2 regions of the Desemzia sp. FAM 23990 genome follow, and region 2 is predicted to be linked to the other one. Evidence: a T-box and tRNA genes for the amino acid it is inferred to sense, from the RefSeq annotation. Region 2 holds a T-box; the other holds one or more tRNA genes.
The links. The T-box of region 2 lies ahead of ACEN4I_RS11075 (valine--tRNA ligase). A T-box ahead of a tRNA ligase gene usually reads a tRNA of that ligase, here a tRNA-Val.
Positions count from the first base shown of each region.

Region 1: it has a tRNA-Val gene. The T-box ahead of ACEN4I_RS11075 (valine--tRNA ligase) is inferred to sense a tRNA for this amino acid. The anticodon was not compared.

Region 1 covers NZ_JBGQQW010000031.1:25,808-35,673, reverse strand. The annotation lists gene ACEN4I_RS11730 (ParA family protein) at 1-9, opposite strand, end outside; gene noc (nucleoid occlusion protein) at 142-1,014, opposite strand; gene rsmG (16S rRNA (guanine(527)-N(7))-methyltransferase RsmG) at 1,149-1,865, opposite strand; gene ACEN4I_RS11715 (PTS transporter subunit IIC) at 2,381-3,397, shown strand; gene ACEN4I_RS11710 (hypothetical protein) at 3,488-3,700, opposite strand; gene ACEN4I_RS11705 (hypothetical protein) at 4,051-4,332, opposite strand; gene ACEN4I_RS11700 (hypothetical protein) at 4,487-4,897, opposite strand; tRNA gene ACEN4I_RS11695 (tRNA-Val) at 4,996-5,068, opposite strand; gene ACEN4I_RS11690 (helix-turn-helix domain-containing protein) at 5,277-5,792, shown strand; gene ACEN4I_RS11685 (DUF5626 family protein) at 5,796-6,278, opposite strand; gene ACEN4I_RS11680 (hypothetical protein) at 6,550-6,714, shown strand; gene ACEN4I_RS11675 (hypothetical protein) at 6,808-7,341, shown strand; gene ACEN4I_RS11670 (AI-2E family transporter) at 7,493-7,990, shown strand; gene ACEN4I_RS11665 (chloride channel protein) at 8,165-9,694, shown strand; gene ACEN4I_RS11660 (cytochrome P450) at 9,809-9,866, shown strand, end outside.
Region 2 covers NZ_JBGQQW010000028.1:28,582-38,447, reverse strand. The annotation lists gene thiI (tRNA uracil 4-sulfurtransferase ThiI) at 1-658, shown strand, start outside; gene tpx (thiol peroxidase) at 826-1,317, shown strand; T-box leader at 1,378-1,610, shown strand; gene ACEN4I_RS11075 (valine--tRNA ligase) at 1,684-4,329, shown strand; gene ACEN4I_RS11070 (bifunctional folylpolyglutamate synthase/dihydrofolate synthase) at 4,457-5,767, shown strand; gene ACEN4I_RS11065 (HAD family hydrolase) at 5,781-6,452, shown strand; gene radC (DNA repair protein RadC) at 6,505-7,197, shown strand; gene ACEN4I_RS11055 (cold-shock protein) at 7,408-7,608, shown strand; gene ACEN4I_RS11050 (class II fumarate hydratase) at 7,854-9,227, shown strand; gene ACEN4I_RS11045 (rod shape-determining protein) at 9,602-9,866, shown strand, end outside.

The DNA.
Region 1 (9,866 bases), on a different contig from region 2:
TCGGGCCATTTCATTTCCTCCATATTATAAACTCGCTAAAGCTGAACAATTCTTCTTTTCCAACACCAAACAAAAAGAGAGATACGACACGCATCTCTCCTTATACGCATCTTTTCCAAATGATTTTTCATTTGCCGCTCTTTATTCTTTTTTGTCTTTAGGGATCTCAATCGTGATCCGATAAACATCCTCTAAGTTTTCTTCGGTTGCTTTGATCTTCATACCGGTCTCTTTTACCATAGAGACTGTTTTTTTGATCGTATTCATCGCCAAACGAACATCTTTAGAGACGCTTTTTCGTCTAGCTTTTTTTGGAACTTCTTTTGTCAACTCTGCAGTTTCATTTTTGATCAGTTGTTCTACTTCTTTGACCGTTAATTTTTCTGCTTTGATCCGGCCAAGGTATGCCTGTTGTTTTTCCGTATCCACTGCCAACAAACTACGTCCATGACGTTCAGTGATCTCGTTTTGCAATAAAGCCGTTCTGACGGGTTCAGACAACTTCAGCAACCTCAGTTTATTGGCTACAAAAGATTGGCTTTTCCCAATACGTCCAGCTAATGTCTCTTGGGTGATTTTATTCATGTGCATCAAGTCTCGATACGCTTGCGCTTCTTCAATAGAAGTCAACTCTTCACGCTGCAAATTCTCGATCAACGCTACCGACGCGGTTTCTTTATCCGTCATTTCCGTAACGATCGCTGTAACTTCTGTCCATTCTAATAGTTGAACAGCTCGAAAGCGACGTTCCCCAGCAATTATCTCATAATGATCTTCTTCTGTTTTACGCAAAATGATCGGTTGGATCAATCCATGCTCTTCTATAGTACGCGAAAGTTCCTGCAGCTTTTCATCATTAAAGATTTTTCTAGGCTGGAACTGGTTGGGACGAATATTTTTTACCGGAATCTGTTGCACTTTTGATGAATCACTGAGTTCCTCCGCAAATATTTCTTCCATTTTCTCTGTTTTTTTCTTGGATTTTCCTGAACCAAACAAATCAGACAAAGCCATAATTCGCTAAACTCCCCTTAATTTCTACTCTGTACAACTCCAAATACTCTTCTATTATAACAAATGCCATTCTTAAAACATAGGTACTGCCACAAAAAGACAATCCTTGTTCAAATGCTCATGCAATTGGTTCGTTATAAAGGATTTTTATTTGGTGTACCTGGTTTTCTAGGGTATTTATTTGGGGTCTCTTTTTTCTTATCGATCACTAAGATATGACGTTCCCCAGCTTCATTCGGCAACTCAAAAGAGAATTCCTCGCGAAACTTACCGCCTAAAGTAGCAATGGCTTTTTTACTGTCTTGCATTTCTGTTTCGCTGCTGGCTGCTTTCATAGCTATAAATGCTCCGCCCTTTTTAACCAAAGGCAAACACAATTCCGACAATACACTCATTCTGGCTACAGCTCTGGCTGTAACATAGTCAAAAGTTTCTCTGAATTGCTTATTTTGACCAAATGTTTCTGCACGATCATGGTACAAATGAACATTTTCTAATCCTAATGTCTCAACTAGTAATTTCAAAAATTGAATTCGCTTATTTAGTGAATCAACAATCGTTACTTCCAACTCTGGAAAAACGATTTTTAGGGGGATGCTTGGAAATCCTGCACCAGCACCTACATCACACAGGCTTTGGACCCCTTTAGTAAAATCCACATACAATCCAGCTGTAATCGAATCATAAAAATGTTTCAGATAAACTTCTTCACGTTGAGTAATTGCGGTTAAGTTGATTTTTTCGTTCCACTCTTGCAACAGTTTTAAATATTGCTCAAACTGTTCCATTTTCTTTTCTGTAAGCGGAATCCCTTTCTCTTGAAGGGCTTTTTTAAACTCTTCTGGGTTCATCATTCCAACTCCTTGTTTTCCAAATGTGAAACACAATTTGTTTCACGGATTACTTGTTTAACTGTATAACAAATCCCTTTGAACTTCAATGCTTTTAGAAGAATTTTTACGAAAAATTTCTGTCTATTCTCTCTTTGGATAACAATTAGATTAGAAAGATTAAAATTAAATGATTTTATTTATTGACGTTCTCATAGAAGGTCGTTAAACTATCTTCAATGGTCAAAAAAATACAGTGCAGACAAAGGAGTTGTTGAAAAATGATGAATCTAAAAACACATCTAGCGAGACCTGTTTCTCGTATTTTCAGCAGCTCTTTTGTCGTCATTGTCATTTTATTACTTTAGCTAGGATTCGAACTATTCATTTAGTTGAGTCCTTGTTCGCGTACACGGGCTTAGCTTTAGTAATGAAGCAAGCCTGAACGATTTGGGGCTTGCTTCTTTTTTTATTTCGTTTTTTACCTAGATGACATAAAAGACCAAAACTATCACTAAAAATGGAGGGCAACAAGTATGAAAAAATATTTAGTAGATCGCATGTACAAGGCATCATCAGGAATAGCCAATGCTATTTTCGTCACCATCGGTATCGGCTTATTGTTAGAAACTATTGGCAACATGACTGGTCTCTCTGTTTTAGTGACTATTGGCGTAGCAACGAAAATGCTGATGGCACCAGCAATTGGTGCAGGGATCGCTATTATGCTAGGCGGGAACAACTTGACCCTCTTCAGTGCTATGGCCGCTGGGACGGTAGGTGCAGGTGCTGTTCAAACAACTGCTGATGGGATAATTTCCATTGCTTCAGGAGAACCGATTGGGTGTTTAATCGCAGCTACTATCGCTACGTTTGTCGGAAAACGGATTTCTGGAAAAACTCCATTAGATATGATGGCTATTCCTTTAGCAGCTGTTTTGGTTGGTGGTATCAGCGGGTATTATTTGAATTTTGTGATTTCGCCTTTATTGAATACGATTAGTGCATTTATTTCTGCTTCTGTAGCTGGGTATCTAGTTATCGGTTCTGCTGTCATTGCTGTTGTCGGAGGGCTTGTATTGATGTCGCCAGCTTCTTCCGCTGCAATTGCTATTGCCTTAAACTTAGATCCAGTATCCAGTGCAGCTATGCTGATTGGAACGACTAGTATGTATGTTGCTTTCTCATTTGTATCGTTACGTGAAAATGACCTTGGCGGATTTTTGGCACAATTTGTTTGTACTCCAAAAGTACAATTGCCAAATATCATTAAAAACCCCATGATTCTTGTGGCTCCAACAATTGCCTGTGCAATTGCTGCACCCATTGCAACATCAGTCCTTGGTTTGACTACTGCAAGTGCATTAGGCGGACTGGGATTCTGTTCTTTTATCGCTCCCATTACTATTCTTGGTAACCAAGGTTTGAGCAGCTTCCTTAATTATATGGTGGCTGGTGTAGTTGTTCCATTTGCAGTGACGTTCTTTATCTCATTTGCGATGAACAAATTTGAGTATGTGCGTAAAGGTGATATGGCTTTAGTGGTTAAATAGAGTATTTGTTTTGAATAGTTTATAAAACTTACGCTCCCTCTGCTGAGTTCAGCAAAGGAAGCGTAAATTTTTTTAATAAATATTATCTGACTAATTCTGAAATAAAAACTTCATCCCTAAAATGAAAGAGAACATGGAAAGTACGATATACCTTATTGCATTTAATATTACTTCTAGAAAATATTGATTGGTATCTATTCCATCTTCGCCAATCGTTGGATAGACCATGCCGGTTAAATTAACTAATATTATGACAGCTACTACAATAAAAGCCCATCCTAAAATAGTTTGATACTTTTTCATAACTAAATTCCTTTCCATTTCTTACTTATAAGATGAGAAAATATAGAATATAATGGCTATCTTTAACAAATCAGCAGATAATTAAAAAAAACGCACATAAGAGAGTAATTTCTCACTAGTGCTTGGATAGATATAGGGCCATTCAAAGGAGTAAATTATGAAAATCAAAGTATTCGAAGGTCTTGCCATCTTTACTTGGTTAATGTTGGTATTTTTTGGGCTATTTATACCAATATTCCAAAAGGAACAATGGAATATTTACTAAAAACACTGCCAGTAATACTAGTAGGGATATGGATAATCGGACAGTTTTTTAAAAAATACAAGCAAAAAAATTAAGTTGTTCGACGTCACAGAGAAATCCCGTTGCCCCAAACCGATGCTATAATATCAATTGAAATAATGATAAGAAGCAAAATCACAGTGCGATCTATACCTACTTGATAGTTAGTTCTTTTATCTGAAGGTTGGCGAGTTAAAGAGACTTCTTCATGCACTTGCATCGCTGTAAAAAACAGTATAAAAAATGAAACTATCGTTACTTCAGATACAGGTGTTTTTAAAAAATAATACACTATTCCAGGAATCATTATAATCAAAAACAATACTTTTAGTATGTACATTTTATTCATTTAACCATCTCCTTATAAATGATATGATTAAAAAAAATATTAAATCGGTGAACTCTTTTATCCTGTAGTTTAATTTCTTAAAAACAGTAAGCACCTAACAGTTTACATACACGCAACCATTAGTTGCTAGTACAGAAAACTCACTTATTTTGATTTAATTGATTCCCGTAACTTCATCAAAATATACCGATAGTCCATTTATCTGAACATCAATAACTTCATGTTCAGGTGCCAAGATCAATTTGTATACATGCTGCTTCAGCTCTTCATCTTGTTGATCTGCTACTTCTAATAAAATATTTAAAGTATCTTCATTGGTTTCAGTATCCGCCGTCACTGTCCCTACAGAATGAAAGACAACATAATAAGCATCCTCATCAAAAGAAATCAATTGCAGCCTATGATCAGGATTGGCGATTTCTTGTACCTCATTAGGAATCTTTTTCATTTCGCTGATACCGACAGCAGGCGAACTGCAAGCAGCTAACAGGATTAACACGCCAAAAATAACCACTATCCAACAAATTATCTTTTTCAATGTAAGCCTATTCATTATTTTACTCATTAAATACACTCCTGTTCTCAGCTCAGAATCTTCAAAAAAATAAAACAAAAAACAGCAACGACTTTTAAGAGAAAAAACCATTGCTGTTTTATAATTGATGGTCCCTACTGGGCTCGAACCAGCGACCCCCACCTTGTCGAGGTGATGCTCTCCCAACTGAGCTAAGGAACCAATTTTTTGTTCATTGTTACACAATCCTTAATCAGTATACCCTAAAAATAATCGTTCGTAAATACTACAGTATAAAAATAATTTATGTGGTGTTACATGCTCTATTATTTGCAGCACCCAACAAGTGCTAAAGTGCAACTAATAAATGATAGTCATTAAGCTTTAATTTCGGTATGATAAACATGAATAAGATACAAGGAGGAAGAAAATGGCCTTAGGTGAAAGATTAAAGGAAAGCAGAGTCAACAAAGGATATTCTCAAGGTGATGTAGCAGAACTCTTACATATTTCAAGACAATCCATCTCAAAATGGGAAAATGGCAATAGTTACCCTGATTTAGATAATTTAGTAAAGTTAAGCAACTACTACGAAGTTTCCATCGATGAATTACTAAAAGAGAATCAAGAATTTAAAAAGAAAATAGCAGAAAATGAAGTTAAAATTGAGGAAAATTACCAAAAATTGGATTTCATTCGTGGAAATTCTGGCAAAGATGAAGGTCTTATGCTGTTAATCCTTGCTTTTATAGGTTGTTTAATTGCACCTTTAGGGTTTATTGTGGCTCCATTCCTCATCAAGCGCAACAAAAAAACAAACACACTCTATAAGTTGGTGTACTTAGCATGTGCTTGTTGTTTATTCGTTAATGTATTTGTTGTGTATAGTGCTGTCGGCGACTATATGGGCTGGGGCACAACAACTGTTGAATATCTTGGCGATTAATAACTAGTACGTGATGACAATATTACTGCCAGATAATTTAGCTCTCAAATTTATAGAAGATTCTACAAGCAGCACCGTTCTCTTTAAATAATAAGTGGCTTGTGTAGGACTATCTACTTTTAGTTGCAAGCTTTTAAAACTTCCAATTAAAGCTGTTGCCGAAGCAGAATGTGCTCTTGTAATTTTCTGATTGCTTATGTCAATTTTATAGCTTGCCTTCCACTGTAAGGGTCTTTCTTTAGTAATTTTATAGGTACCATTCTTGACGTTGCTTGCCCTCATAAAAAATTGCGGCTCTTCTTCAACACTAATGATATACGTCTCCCCTAGATCGCCTTCAACTTCAAATTGTTGCATCCCGCCTTGGTTTATATCATAAAAAACACTGTTATAGGGTGATGGAAAAGTCTCTTCAGCGTGCACCTTCGTTGTAGTGACCAAACTAAAAAAAGTAACACAATTTAAAAGAAAAACTATTTTTTTCAACTAAATCCCTCCAAATATATTTTATAATAACATATAAAATATAACAGATAAGTTCGCATTAATAACTACTTATTTTAATTTAAGTGAACAATTATTAACTTCCCACTTCGAATAAAACTTACAATAAGTAAAAAAATCCCTCTTAAAATTAAATTTCTTTTCTTTTGACACTTCAGCAACCATTGAGTGCTAAAAAGCAACTGATGGCTTATAGTCATTGCTGATTACTTTCAGTATGATAGTTAAAAGAGCGAAAGAGGAGAAATAAATTATGAAAGAAGTCATTTTTCTTACGTGTGTTTCGATCATTTTAGGAGGATCTTATATTCTTTTTGAAGTATGTATTGGAAGTAATTTAGTAACCTTCCTTATTTCGATCATTTTAATATTGGTTATCTTTCAACTAGCTTGCCAATATATCGATAAAAAGAATTAACTCCTATAAAACCAATCATTGTTTAAATTTTTAGTGTCTACATGTGTTATAATAAACCAAAAGAAAGCGGATTCTGTACTGGAGGGATAAGATATGTTTGGTCTTTTGATACTACTTGTCGTCATTGGAATATTTGTTTATTCTGCTAAACAAGGTGATGAGTCCTCACTGTTAGGAACTCAGTTTAATACGGTAGTTGCTTTTCAAGAGGACTATTATGCAGATATTAGAAGTTACGAATTATTTAGGAAGGTTGCTAAGTGGGAAAAAAGCGGCCAACTGTCATTTAAAGGAAATATCACCATTCCCAAATCAGATCTTGTCCAATTGATTTATACAGAATTAAACATTCCTAAAGACCAGTTTAAAGTGATTTTTTTTCAAAATAATACGACTAAACTTGATTACATTCTAACCTTTACCACTATACCTAAACCTTTAATAGAGGAACAGCCTCTGTTAGAAATACTGGGCATTTGGGAAAATTATGGGAAAAATAGTTATAGAATAGCGACTTCTCTATCTGAAGAAAAATTTAGAGAACTGATAGCACAAGAACTTTCTATTCCTGAGGATAGTTTTACTATCCATAATGCCGCAAGTTTTGTCTGGTCAGGTTTGTTGTGATTTTTCTATTTATTTCATACAAGATAGAGATTCATTTTTATTTCCCAGGAAATAATCCTGCAAAATTCAATGCTCAAACCTTAGACTGAGTAAAATAGGAAAGCTTCGTGTTATACTACACCTACTAATTCATCAAGAGAGGGATTTGAAAATGGATAAATGGGCTTATTATTTAAGAGAAATTTTGTATGCTACTGGGAAAGGAATCAAAGGTTTCCTGATTGCCCAACTAAAACTTTCTGTATTAACGTTTGTTTTACTGTGTATCGGATTTGTAGTTATCGGAATTGACTGGTGGGGATTAAAAGCTCTAGGTATCGCTATTGTAGATATGATTCCAATTTTAGGCAGTGGAATCATCATGCTTCCTTGGGCCATCATTCGAGCTTTAATGGGCGATGGAGATGTCGCTTGGAAAATTGCCGTGCTTTACGTCGTCATTTTGCTGGTACGCCAATTCGCAGAACCGTATCTGACTGGAAAACAAATTGGGGTTCGTCCGCTGTACACATTCCTGTCTACCATCGTCTGTGTGTTGATTTTTGGACCGATTGGAGCGCTTTTAGGGGCAGTCGTAGCGATTATCATCAAAGCGATCTTTAGCGTCCGCGATATGCATCAGGTGATAGAAGAAACAGATTACAAATAATTTGACGTACACAAGCGACAGCCGCTAAAAAAGGCTCAACACTGGAGGAATATCCAGTTTTGAGCCTTTTTTTATTGACTGTTCAAGAAAACGCCCTGTTTTAGCTGAATGAAAAGTAGTAGTATAGAAAGTAGAGTCTAAAAGTCAGTTTTATAGAGAAAGGACCTCGTTATCGTGAAAAAATTATTTTCTGCACTTGCTGACCGCCGTATCCGATACATCACTAAAGGGATTGTGGTAGGTATTTTTGCAGGTATAGTTGTCAGTTTATTTCGTTTAGGAGTAGAACTTATTCTTGAACATATTCTTAATTTGTATTCATTTTTCCATGAACAACCATTATGGTTGATTCCTTGGGTGCTGGTTTCAATCGTTACAGCAATCATTATTGGTTTATTTGTTAAAAGTGAACCTCATATCAAAGGGAGTGGTATTCCGCAAGTAGAAGGCCAAGTCCAAGGTGTAATTCAGGTCAAGTGGTGGCCTATTTTGTGGAAAAAATTTATCAGCGGACTACTAGCGATTGGATCAGGTCTGTTTCTTGGAAGAGAAGGTCCTTCAATCCAATTGGGAGCATCTGTGGGCTTAGGAGTTAGCCAGTTGACACATGGGGATGAGACAGAGGAAAATGTCCTCTTATCTAGTGGCGCTGGAGCGGGTTTAGCGGCCGCATTCAACGCTCCCATCGCAGGATTGATGTTTGTATTGGAAGAAGTACACCACAACTTCTCCCCTGTGGTCGCGATCACCACCTTTACTTCAGCTATAGTCGCTAATTTTGTATCTTTGACTATTTTTGGTTTAACCCCGGTGTTGGACATTGGTCCTGTACTTTCGCTGCCGTTAGAATACTACATCTATTTGCCGATATTAGGGATCGTGTTAGGCTTTTGTGGTTGGTTTTACAACAAAGTCTTACTAGATGTACTGCCTAAATTTTATCAGCTTTTTTCATTTATACCTGTCTATTTTAATTCAGTGATTCCTCTTTTATTCTTGATTCCGATCACCTTTTATTTGCCTGAACTGGTTGGCGGAGGAAGCGGGATCGTTGTGAACCTACCTGAATGGAATCTATCATTAGCCATCTTATTTAGCTTATTTATTTTTAGATTTATTTTTTCAATGGCCTCTTATGGTGCTCATGTTCCAGGTGGTATTTTCTTGCCTATTTTATCTTTAGGTGCCATTATTGGAGCGTTGTTCGCCCAACTATTGGTCCTTTATTTTCAAATGGAACCTCTGTTTGTGACGCATTTTATTTTATTTGCTATGGCAGGTTACTTTACCGCTATTGGTAAAGCTCCATTAACAGCTATTTTATTGGTAACAGAGATGGTAGGTGGATTGAATCAATTGATGCCATTAGCGGTCGTTGCCTTAATCGCTTATGTAACAGCTGACTTTTTAGGGTCTAAACCCATTTATGAAAGTTTATTGGAAAAATTGATTCCTTCCAGCACGAATGTCACTCTCCATAAACCCTACTCTTTTGTTCATTCTGTTGAGCCTGATAGTTCTTTAGCTGGCAAATCGATCAAAGAAGTCGCTTGGCCTAAAGAAATGGTGATCACATCCTTGCGTAGAGGGAGCGAATACCATGTTCCTCATGGAGAAACTTTGATTCATGTTGGAGATCACTTGGTCATTGCTTGCGATTTGAAGTCAGCAGGTATGGTCCAACAAACATTAAACGAATACTAGCTCTAATTTTCACATGAGAGATACAGTTCTCCAACTGTATCTCTCTTTTTCAAGCTATTTAGTTGACTCCATTCCTAGAAAAAAATATGCTTTGAATTAAGGGAGGAATTTAATATGACTCATACTCAAGAGATACCTAAAGAAGAAGGATTGGATCATTCATTGGATGTAT
Region 2 (9,866 bases):
AATCGATTCTCCAGTTGCTGGCTATTTGGCTATGAAACGGGGAGTTGAGGTGGAAGCTGTACATTTCCACAGTCCTCCATACACTAGTCCAAGAGCTTTGCAGAAAGCGAAAGACTTAACCTCTAAAATTGCTGCCTTTTCTGGAAATCTGCAATTTATTGAAGTGCCTTTTACTGAAATCCAAGAAGAGATCAAAAAGAATGTTCCTGAAGGGTACTTAATGACAGTGACGCGTCGTTTCATGATGCGCATCACAGATCGGATTCGTGAACAACGCAAAGGTTTGGCTATATTGAACGGAGAATCTTTAGGACAAGTGGCTTCTCAAACGATGCACAGTATGATTGCTATCAATGATGTGACGAATACTCCTGTATTGCGTCCAGTTGTCTCAATGGATAAAAATGAAATTATTGATATTGCTAAAAAAATCGATACGTTTGAATTGTCTATTCAACCATTTGAAGATTGCTGTACTATTTTTGCACCGCCAGCACCCAAAACTAAACCCGATCTGCAAAAAACAAGAGATTTTGAAGCTCGATTAGATGTAGAAGGATTGATCGAACGGGCGATGGATGGCTTAGTCATCTCTACGATCAGTGTGGGAGACACCTTGGAAGAGCAACAGCATGAAGCTTTTAGTGAATTACTATAGAGAAGAATAAAAGGCTGTCTCCAGCATTGAGTATGATTATTCGACGTTGGGACAGCTTTTTTTAGTAAAGCAAGTTCTGTATGCTGCAGAACCTATATTTTTCGCTAGCGTTTAACGCAAAAGAATTTTATAATGGGAATAGAGTGTAATTTAGAGGAGTGAAGTGTGTGCAAATCACAAGAAAAGGGACACCTTATCAATTAAATGGAAAGCAAACCAACGTGGGAGATAAAGCCCCAGATTTTTCAGTCAAAAATCTAACAGGTGACATGATCCAATTGCAAGACTTTACAGGGAAAGTAGTGTTAATCAGTGTCATCCCAGATATTGACACTCGCGTGTGTGCTCAACAAACAAGAGCCTTCAATGAAAAAGCAAGCAATATTGAAGGAGTTCAATTAGTAACCATTTCAAACAATACCAAAGAACAACAAGATAATTGGTGTGCAGGAGAAGGTATTGAAATGGAAATGCTTCATGATACGAACCTGATATTTGGTGATGCTTATGGTCTTTACATGCCGGAACTAGAAAAACTGGCGCGTTCAGTATTTGTGGTTGATGCTAATGGTGTGATTGTGTATCAAGAAATTGTTTCTGAAATGGTGGATGAGCCAGATTATGAAGCCGTGATCGAAGCTGCGAAATCTGCTCGATAAATCAGCAATACAAGAATTCCGTTATTGAATTTTGAAGTTTAACATGCTACTATAATACAGAATAAAGCGATGAACAAGAGGAGTAGTTTCAGGTTTCATTTGAAGAGAAAAGGGCGATTGGTGGAAGTCCTTAATGGAACTGAAATGAAGGTAGCTTGGGAGCTGTCGAAGTGAAAGAAGAGTAGCTTTGACCGGTCTAACGTGACGTTAAACACGTGAATGAAGTGGTCTGTTCTTGAAGAAGAACAGGCAATATAGGTGGTACCGCGAATCCAAAAGCATTCGTCCTAATGTAGATTAGGATGGGTGCTTTTTTAGCGTTTTAAAACAAGATTACACTTTAAAAGAGAAAAGGAGTGGTGCAATATGGCAAAAGAACTTACAATGCCGACGAAATATCAACCGAATGAAGTTGAAGCTGGCCGTTACGAAAAATGGTTGGAAAAAGATTTATTCAAACCCAGTGGAGACAAAACGAAAAAACCTTTTTCAGTGGTGATTCCACCTCCAAATGTTACGGGTAAATTGCATTTAGGACATGCATGGGATACCACCTTACAAGATATCTTAGTGCGTCAAAAACGCATGCAAGGATACGACACATTGTGGCTGCCGGGGATGGACCATGCTGGAATTGCTACCCAAGCGAAAGTGGAAGCTAAATTAGCTGAAGAGGGTATTTCTCGTTACGATTTAGGAAGAGAAAAGTTCATTGAACAAGTTTGGGAATGGAAAGAAGATTACGCTAGTGTGATTCGTGAACAATGGGCAAAAGTCGGGATCTCTGTCGATTACAGCCGCGAACGTTTTACATTAGATGAAGGTCTATCTGATGCAGTTCGTAAAGTATTTGTTACGATGTACGAAAAAGAGCTGATCTACCGTGGCGAATACATCATCAATTGGGATCCAAAAGCGAAAACAGCTTTATCGGATATTGAAGTGATCCATCAAGATATCGAAGGTGCTTTTTATCATATGACGTATCCTTTAACTGATGGCAGCGGAGAAGTAGAAATTGCTACGACTCGTCCAGAAACGATGCTAGGGGATACAGCTGTTGCCGTGCATCCTGAAGATGAACGTTATCAAGCGCTGATTGGTAAAACAGTTATGCTGCCATTGATGAATCGCGAAATTCCGATTATTGCGGATGATTATGTGGATATGGAATTTGGTACGGGTGTCGTTAAAATCACTCCAGCTCATGACCCAAATGACTTTGAAGTCGGGAACCGTCATGACCTCCCACGTGTCAATGTGATGAATGAAGATGGATCTATGAATGATACAGCAGGCAAATATGCAGGTATGGACCGTTTTGAAGCTCGTAAAGCTGTGGTGAAAGATTTAGAAGCTGAAGGACGTTTGGTGAAAATCGATAAAATGGTTCACAGTGTTGGACATTCCGAGCGTACCGGAGTAGTGGTTGAACCTCGATTGTCTACTCAATGGTTTGTTAAAATGGCGCCAATGGCAAAAGACGCTTTAGAAAACCAAGAGTCAGACGGAAAAGTCAACTTTGTGCCTGACCGTTTTGAAAAGACCTTTACTCAATGGATGGATAACGTTCATGACTGGGTTATCTCTCGTCAATTGTGGTGGGGACATCGTATCCCAGCATGGTACCATAAAGAAACGGGCGAATTGTATGTTGGAATGGAAGCACCGGCAGACAGTGAAAACTGGGAACAAGATCCAGACGTATTGGACACTTGGTTTAGTTCAGCGCTATGGCCATTTTCAACGATGGGTTGGCCTAACGAAGACGCAGAAGATTTCAAACGTTACTTCCCGACCAGCACATTGGTAACTGGGTACGATATTATCTTCTTTTGGGTTAGCCGTATGATTTTTCAAAGTTTGGAATTTACGAATGAGAGACCATTCAAAGATGTGTTGATTCACGGATTGATTCGTGACGAACAAGGACGCAAGATGAGCAAATCTTTAGGGAATGGAATCGATCCAATGGATATTATTGACAAATACGGTGCGGACGCTATGCGTTGGTTCTTATCTACGGGATCTGCTCCAGGACAAGATGTCCGTTTTAGTTACGATAAAATGGATGCTGCTTGGAACTTTATCAATAAAATCTGGAACGCCAGCCGTTTTGTTTTAATGAACTTAGAGGATTTTGATGTAAAAGACATTGATTTAACAGGCGAAAAAACGGTTGCTGACCGTTGGATTTTGACTAAATTAAATGACACCATCCAATCGGTAACTGATTTAACAGAGAAATATGAAATTGGTGAAGCTGGTCGTCACTTATATCATTTCATCTGGGATGATTTCTGTGACTGGTATATCGAAATGAGTAAAGAGATTTTATTCGGTGAAGATGAAGCAGCGAAACAAACGACAAGAAGTATCTTGGCACATGTGTTGGATCAAATCTTGCGCTTGTTGCACCCGATTATGCCTTTTGTAACGGAAGAAATTTGGGAAAATATTCCGCACGAAGGAGAATCATTAGTCGTAGCAGAATACCCAACGGTTCGTCCGGAGTTGTCTGATGAAGCAGCTGCCAAAGGGATGGATGTCTTGATGGAATTGATTCGTTCTGTACGTAACATTCGTTCAGAAGTGAATACACCATTGTCGAAAAAAATCAACATCCTGATCAAAACCAATGATGAAACAGTTGAAACATTCTTGAACGCAAATATTTCTTATATTGAACGTTTCTGTAATCCGGAAGAACTAACGATCTCTAAATCGATCGAAGCTCCTGAAGAAGCAATGACAGCGGTCATTACGGGTGCAGAAATCTATCTTCCTCTAGCAGGATTGATCAATATTGAAGAAGAAATCACTCGTTTGGAAAAAGAATTGGACAAATGGAACAAAGAAGTGAAACGTGTCCAAGGTAAATTAGCCAACGAGAAGTTTGTCAGCAACGCTCCAGAAAAAATTGTCCAAGAAGAAAAAGCCAAAGAAGCTGAGTACTTGGAAAGACAAGCAACTGTCAGTGATAGAATTGCTGTGTTGAAACAAAAACGTTAATTGAAACAGTACTGAATGAAAAAGCTGGGTCTCTGATATTAGAGGCACAGCTTTTTCTACTGCAAATCGAGAGCAAATCATCTATAATGGAAAAGACAATAGTTTAATGCAGAACGGTGGAAAAGACATGTGGAACACATATGAAGAAGCACTTGAATGGATTCACGGCATTCGAGTATTTGGTAAGAAACCCGGTTTAAAACGAATGGAATGGATGTTGGAACGGTTAGGCCGCCCAGATAAAAAAGTCCCGGCTATCCATGTAGCAGGAACAAATGGAAAGGGATCAACGGTCACTTTTATTCGCAGTATGCTGGAAGAACAGGGGTTGGTCGTCGGAACGTTCACTTCGCCGTTTATCGAAGTGTTTAATGAACGCATCAGTGTAAACGGTGAGCCGATAGCTGATGAAGAGATTCTGCGTTTAGCCAATATAGTGTACCCTTTAGCGGGAGCTTTAGAAGAGACTGATCTTGGCGGACCAAGTGAGTTTGAAGTCATCACAACGATGATGTTTTCTTATTTTGGGGAGGGTCATGTGGACGTTGCAGTAATTGAAGTTGGTTTAGGCGGATTATACGATTCGACGAATGTCGTTTTGCCTGAAGTATCCGTGATTACCACTATTGGAATGGATCATATGGCTATTTTAGGAGACACAGTGCCGGAAATTGCCCAACAAAAAGCTGGGATCATTAAACCAGCTGTTCCAGTTGTGACAGGAAATATCCCTCCAGAAGCGATGAAGGAAATTGAAAAAGTAGCTACTGACTGCGACAGCAAAATGTACAGCTATCAAAAAGATTTTGCCATTTCGGATTGGCATACGCTGCCTACTTGGGGAGAACAGTTTAGTTATGAAGATGAGTTGATGCGCTTAAGAACGATCCAATTATCTATGCTGGGTAAACATCAAGTAGAAAATGCTGCGACAGCTATCCAAGCGGTGGAGATTTACGCTGAGAGAACGCAGTTGACACTAAATCACGTGGCTTTATTAAGAGGGTTGAAAAAAGCTTTTTGGCCTGGGAGAATGGAAAAAATCAGTGATGATCCGGTTATCATATTGGATGGTGCACACAATGAACCGGGAATTGAACGACTAGTAGAAACGATTCAGAACGACTTTACTCAACAAGAAGTGCATGTGATATTTGCAGCCTTAAAAAACAAAGATATCCAAAAAATGGTGGATTTGATTCAGGAATTGCCAAATGTTCAACTCACCTTGACGTCTTTTGATTTCGAAAAAGCAGCCTCCAGAGAAGAGCTGCACCCATATACTCAATCTGGAGTGAACTATTATGCACAATGGCAGGAAGCCTTGCTAAATGAGCTGGAAAATAGGGATGAAGGCAGTATCCTATTGATCACTGGGTCACTGTACTTTATCTCAGAAGTGAGAAGGAACTTGTTAAATACGGATGAAGAGGAATAAGGGGGATAGAGTGATGAATAAACTAAAAACCGTGATTTTTGATATGGATGGGCTGATGTTTGATACAGAAACGATGTATTACCAGGCAAATCAAAAAGCAGCCGATGACTTAGGCTTGCCATTTACTTATGAATATTACGCCAAATACATCGGAATATCAGATGAAGAGTTTTTTGCGAGTATGTACCGTGATTTTAAAGATGACCAAAAGGTGGATGCGTTTATCGCAAACAGCCGAACATATTTGTTTGAGCAAATCGAATCAGCTGGTATTTTAGTAAAGCCTGGCTTAGTTGAATTGTTAGACTTCCTTCATGAACGCGGAATCGGCAAAGTGGTAGCTTCCAGCAGTATTCGCTCCATGGTTCAAATGTGTTTGGATCACGCAGGCGTAGCACATTATTTTGACGAAGTTGTTTCTGGTGATCAAGTTGAATTTGCTAAGCCGGATCCAGAAATATTTGAAAAAGCTTGGGGGCTGTTTGAGGGAGAAAAAGAAGAGACCGTTATTTTGGAAGATTCTTTAAATGGTATCCGTGCGGCTTATGATGCAGGAATTTCGGTCGTTATGGTTCCGGATTTGTTTGAGCCGAATGAAGAAGCCAGAGAAAAAACAGTTGCTATACAGAATGATTTAAGAGAAGTCAAACAGTTTCTTCAAAGAAATTGGATTTTAGACAATTAAATAACTAAATAACCTCTTTTTTACTTATATTATCTGCAAAGGAGGTTTTTTTATGTCTACAAAAGGAATGAACTTACTAGCTGAAATGCCAATAGAATCAAGACCGAGAGAAAGATTGCAACAATACGGTGAAAAAGCTTTAGCCAACCATGAGCTTTTGGCTATTTTACTGCGAACGGGAATAAAAGGAACCAATGTCGTTTCCGTTGCTCTGCAACTGCTCAATGCATTTGATGATCTGTATTATTTAAAAACAGTGTCGTTGGAAGAATTAATGTTGGTATCGGGTATTGGAAAAACAAAAGCTGTTGAATTGAAAGCAGCAATTGAATTAGGGACGCGGATCGCACAAGCCCCACAACTGAAAACCGGACAAATTACTTCCAGCCGCCAAGTAGGTGAGATGATGTTGGCTGAGATGAGTGATTTACAGCAAGAACACGTTATTGTGTTGTACTTGAACACTAAGAATGAAATCATTAAAAAAGAAACTATTTTTAAAGGAGGATTAAATTCATCTGTCGCGCATCCGAGAGAAATATTCAAAGGTGCCGTTCGTTATTCAGCTGCTCGATTAGCGATTGTACACAATCACCCATCAGGCTGTCCAGATCCTTCTGAGGCAGATATTTCATTTACTAGACGTGTAGCAGAATGCGGCGAGTTGATGGGAGTAGAATTGTTGGACCATTTGATCATTGGTCAAAACAGATACGTAAGTTTAAAAGAAATCGGTATTATTTAAAAAAAAGTGAGTCGCAGCAATGATATTTAAGATTATCCAGAAATAAATAAATAAACTTTGTAATATAGCTTGCTAAGTTTTTTTTATCGTGTTATACTTTGTTTAGCATTTTGTTAGGTGGAAAAAAGAATTGTTTCAAAACATTCCGAATCGTACCGTCAGCAACAATGTGAATTATAATGTGCTTTCAAGCACGAGGAGGAATTTTTCATGGAACAAGGTACAGTAAAATGGTTTAACGCAGAAAAAGGATTTGGATTTATCGAACGCGAAGGCGCAGACGATGTATTCGTACACTTCTCAGCTATCCAAGGAGACGGATTCAAAACTTTAGAAGAAGGACAAGCAGTTTCTTTTGACGTAGAAGAAGGAAACCGTGGACCTCAAGCTGCTAACGTTAACAAAATTTAATTTAACTAAAAAATTAAAAGTTAGCTCAGAACAGCCTAGTTTATAACTAGGCTGTTCTTTTTTGTCTTTTTTTACTGCTAAATATTTTTTTACGTTAAATTATCATATACTATTAGTGGAATAAATGATTATTCGTCGGGTCTAAGTCAGAGTGGAAATTTAATGGTATTCACATAACTTAGCGAATAAATGATTGGATCATTTAAATAGGAGAGGAAAATGGCATTTTAGAGAGGAAAAGTGATATGCAAGGATACCGGCAAGAAAAAGATGCGCTAGGTACAGTTCAAGTCAAAACAGAAAATTTATGGGGAGCCCAAACGCAACGGAGTTTAGAAAACTTCGCTATTGGGTCTGAAAAAATGCCGCTCGAATTTATTTATTCACTGGTCAGCATCAAAAAAGCTGCCGCAACAATCAATCATAAGGAGCAATTGTTATCCGAGGAAGAAAGAAATCGAATAGTCGAAGCTTGTGATCAGATATTGGACGGAAAATTCGATGAGCAATTTCCATTGAAAATTTGGCAAACGGGAAGCGGTACGCAAACCAATATGAATGTGAACGAAGTTATTGCAGCTATTGCCAATCAGTCGAAAGACCTGCCTAAATTGCATCCAAATGATCATGTCAATGCTTCACAAAGCTCGAATGATGTTTTTCCAACTGCGATGCAAATGACGATTTATCAATCGATCCAGACTGCATTGCTTATGGAATGCAGAGAATGGATCACTGTACTCAAAGAGAAAGAACAGCAGTATCAATCACTGATTAAGATCGGTCGTACTCATTTGCAAGACGCCGTTCCGATGACATTTGGACAGGAAATAAGCGGATGGCGGACGATGTTGGAGAAGAATACTTATTTCATTACTGAAAGCAGTGAGGCGTTGAAAAAATTGCCCATTGGAGGTACCGCTGTGGGTACTGGTTTAAATGCTCCAGATGACTTTGATCAAAAAATAGTAGCGGAATTAAATCGATCGTTGCCATTTACCTTTGAAGTTGAAGAAAACAAATTTTATGGTCTGTCTAGTCACAGCAATTTGACTTATTCTCATGGCGCGCTTCGAAGTTTAGCAGTTGATTTGATGAAAATCGCTAATGATGTCAGATGGCTGGCAAGTGGTCCAAGAGGTGGTTTGGGAGAAGTTAGGATTCCAGCTAATGAACCAGGCAGCTCTATCATGCCTGGAAAAGTAAATCCTACTCAGGCGGAAGCATTAACGATGATCGTAGCTCAAATCATAGGAAATGATGCAACGATTCAATTTGCTGCCAGCCAAGGGAATTTTCAATTGAATGTCTTCAAGCCGGTTATTTTGTTTAATATGCTGAAAAGTGTTCAATTGCTGACAGAGGGGATGCGGTCATTCAGGATCCATTGTCTGTCTGGTATGGAAGCGAATGAGCAACAGATGGACAGCTATTTAAAAGATTCGTTGATGATCGTAACGGCTCTTTCTCCTCACGTCGGTTATGAAAAGAGTGCACAAATTGCAAAATACGCATATGCGCACAGATTATCTATCCGTGAAGGCGCTCTACAGTTGGAACTCGCTTCTGAAGAAGAACTGGATCAATGGCTGGACCCGGCTTTGATGATCCGCAAGTAATGAGAACATGCAGAATCGGAAAATGTCATTTCTGTTGTTTAAATTAGAAACAAAATTTGTCGTTTTTCTTTAAAATAACCGGTGAAATAGTTGAATGCCTTTATATTCCTCGCAGAAAAATGTATACTAAGCATGCTTGCTATTAAAAAAACTCAATTGCAAAGATTACTAGAATGTTGAGTTCTACTTAAATTTGTATTAAAAACAACGATTATTGATGCGAAGTGATTGAAATTAAAGTATGATAATAAAAGTGAAAAAATACAGTAAAATGCAGTAATGCTATTGTGAAAAGTCTACTGGTTCTTTTCTCAAAAAAATTGGGTTGAAGAAGCAAAGCCTGTATAGGCTAGACAACTGAGAGGATGAAATATGTGCTTAATTTTGGAAATAAAAACATGGGAATCGATTTAGGAACAGCCAATACGAATGTATTCGTTGAAGGTAAAGGGATCGTTTTAAGAGAACCTTCTGTTGTTGCTAAAGATATAAACACAGGAGAAATCGTAACGGTCGGGGAAGAAGCCAGAAATATGATTGGTAGAACACCAGGTTCGATCATTGCGATTCGTCCAATGAAAAATGGAGTTATTGCGGATTTTGATATCACGGCTGAAATGATGAAATATTACATTAAAA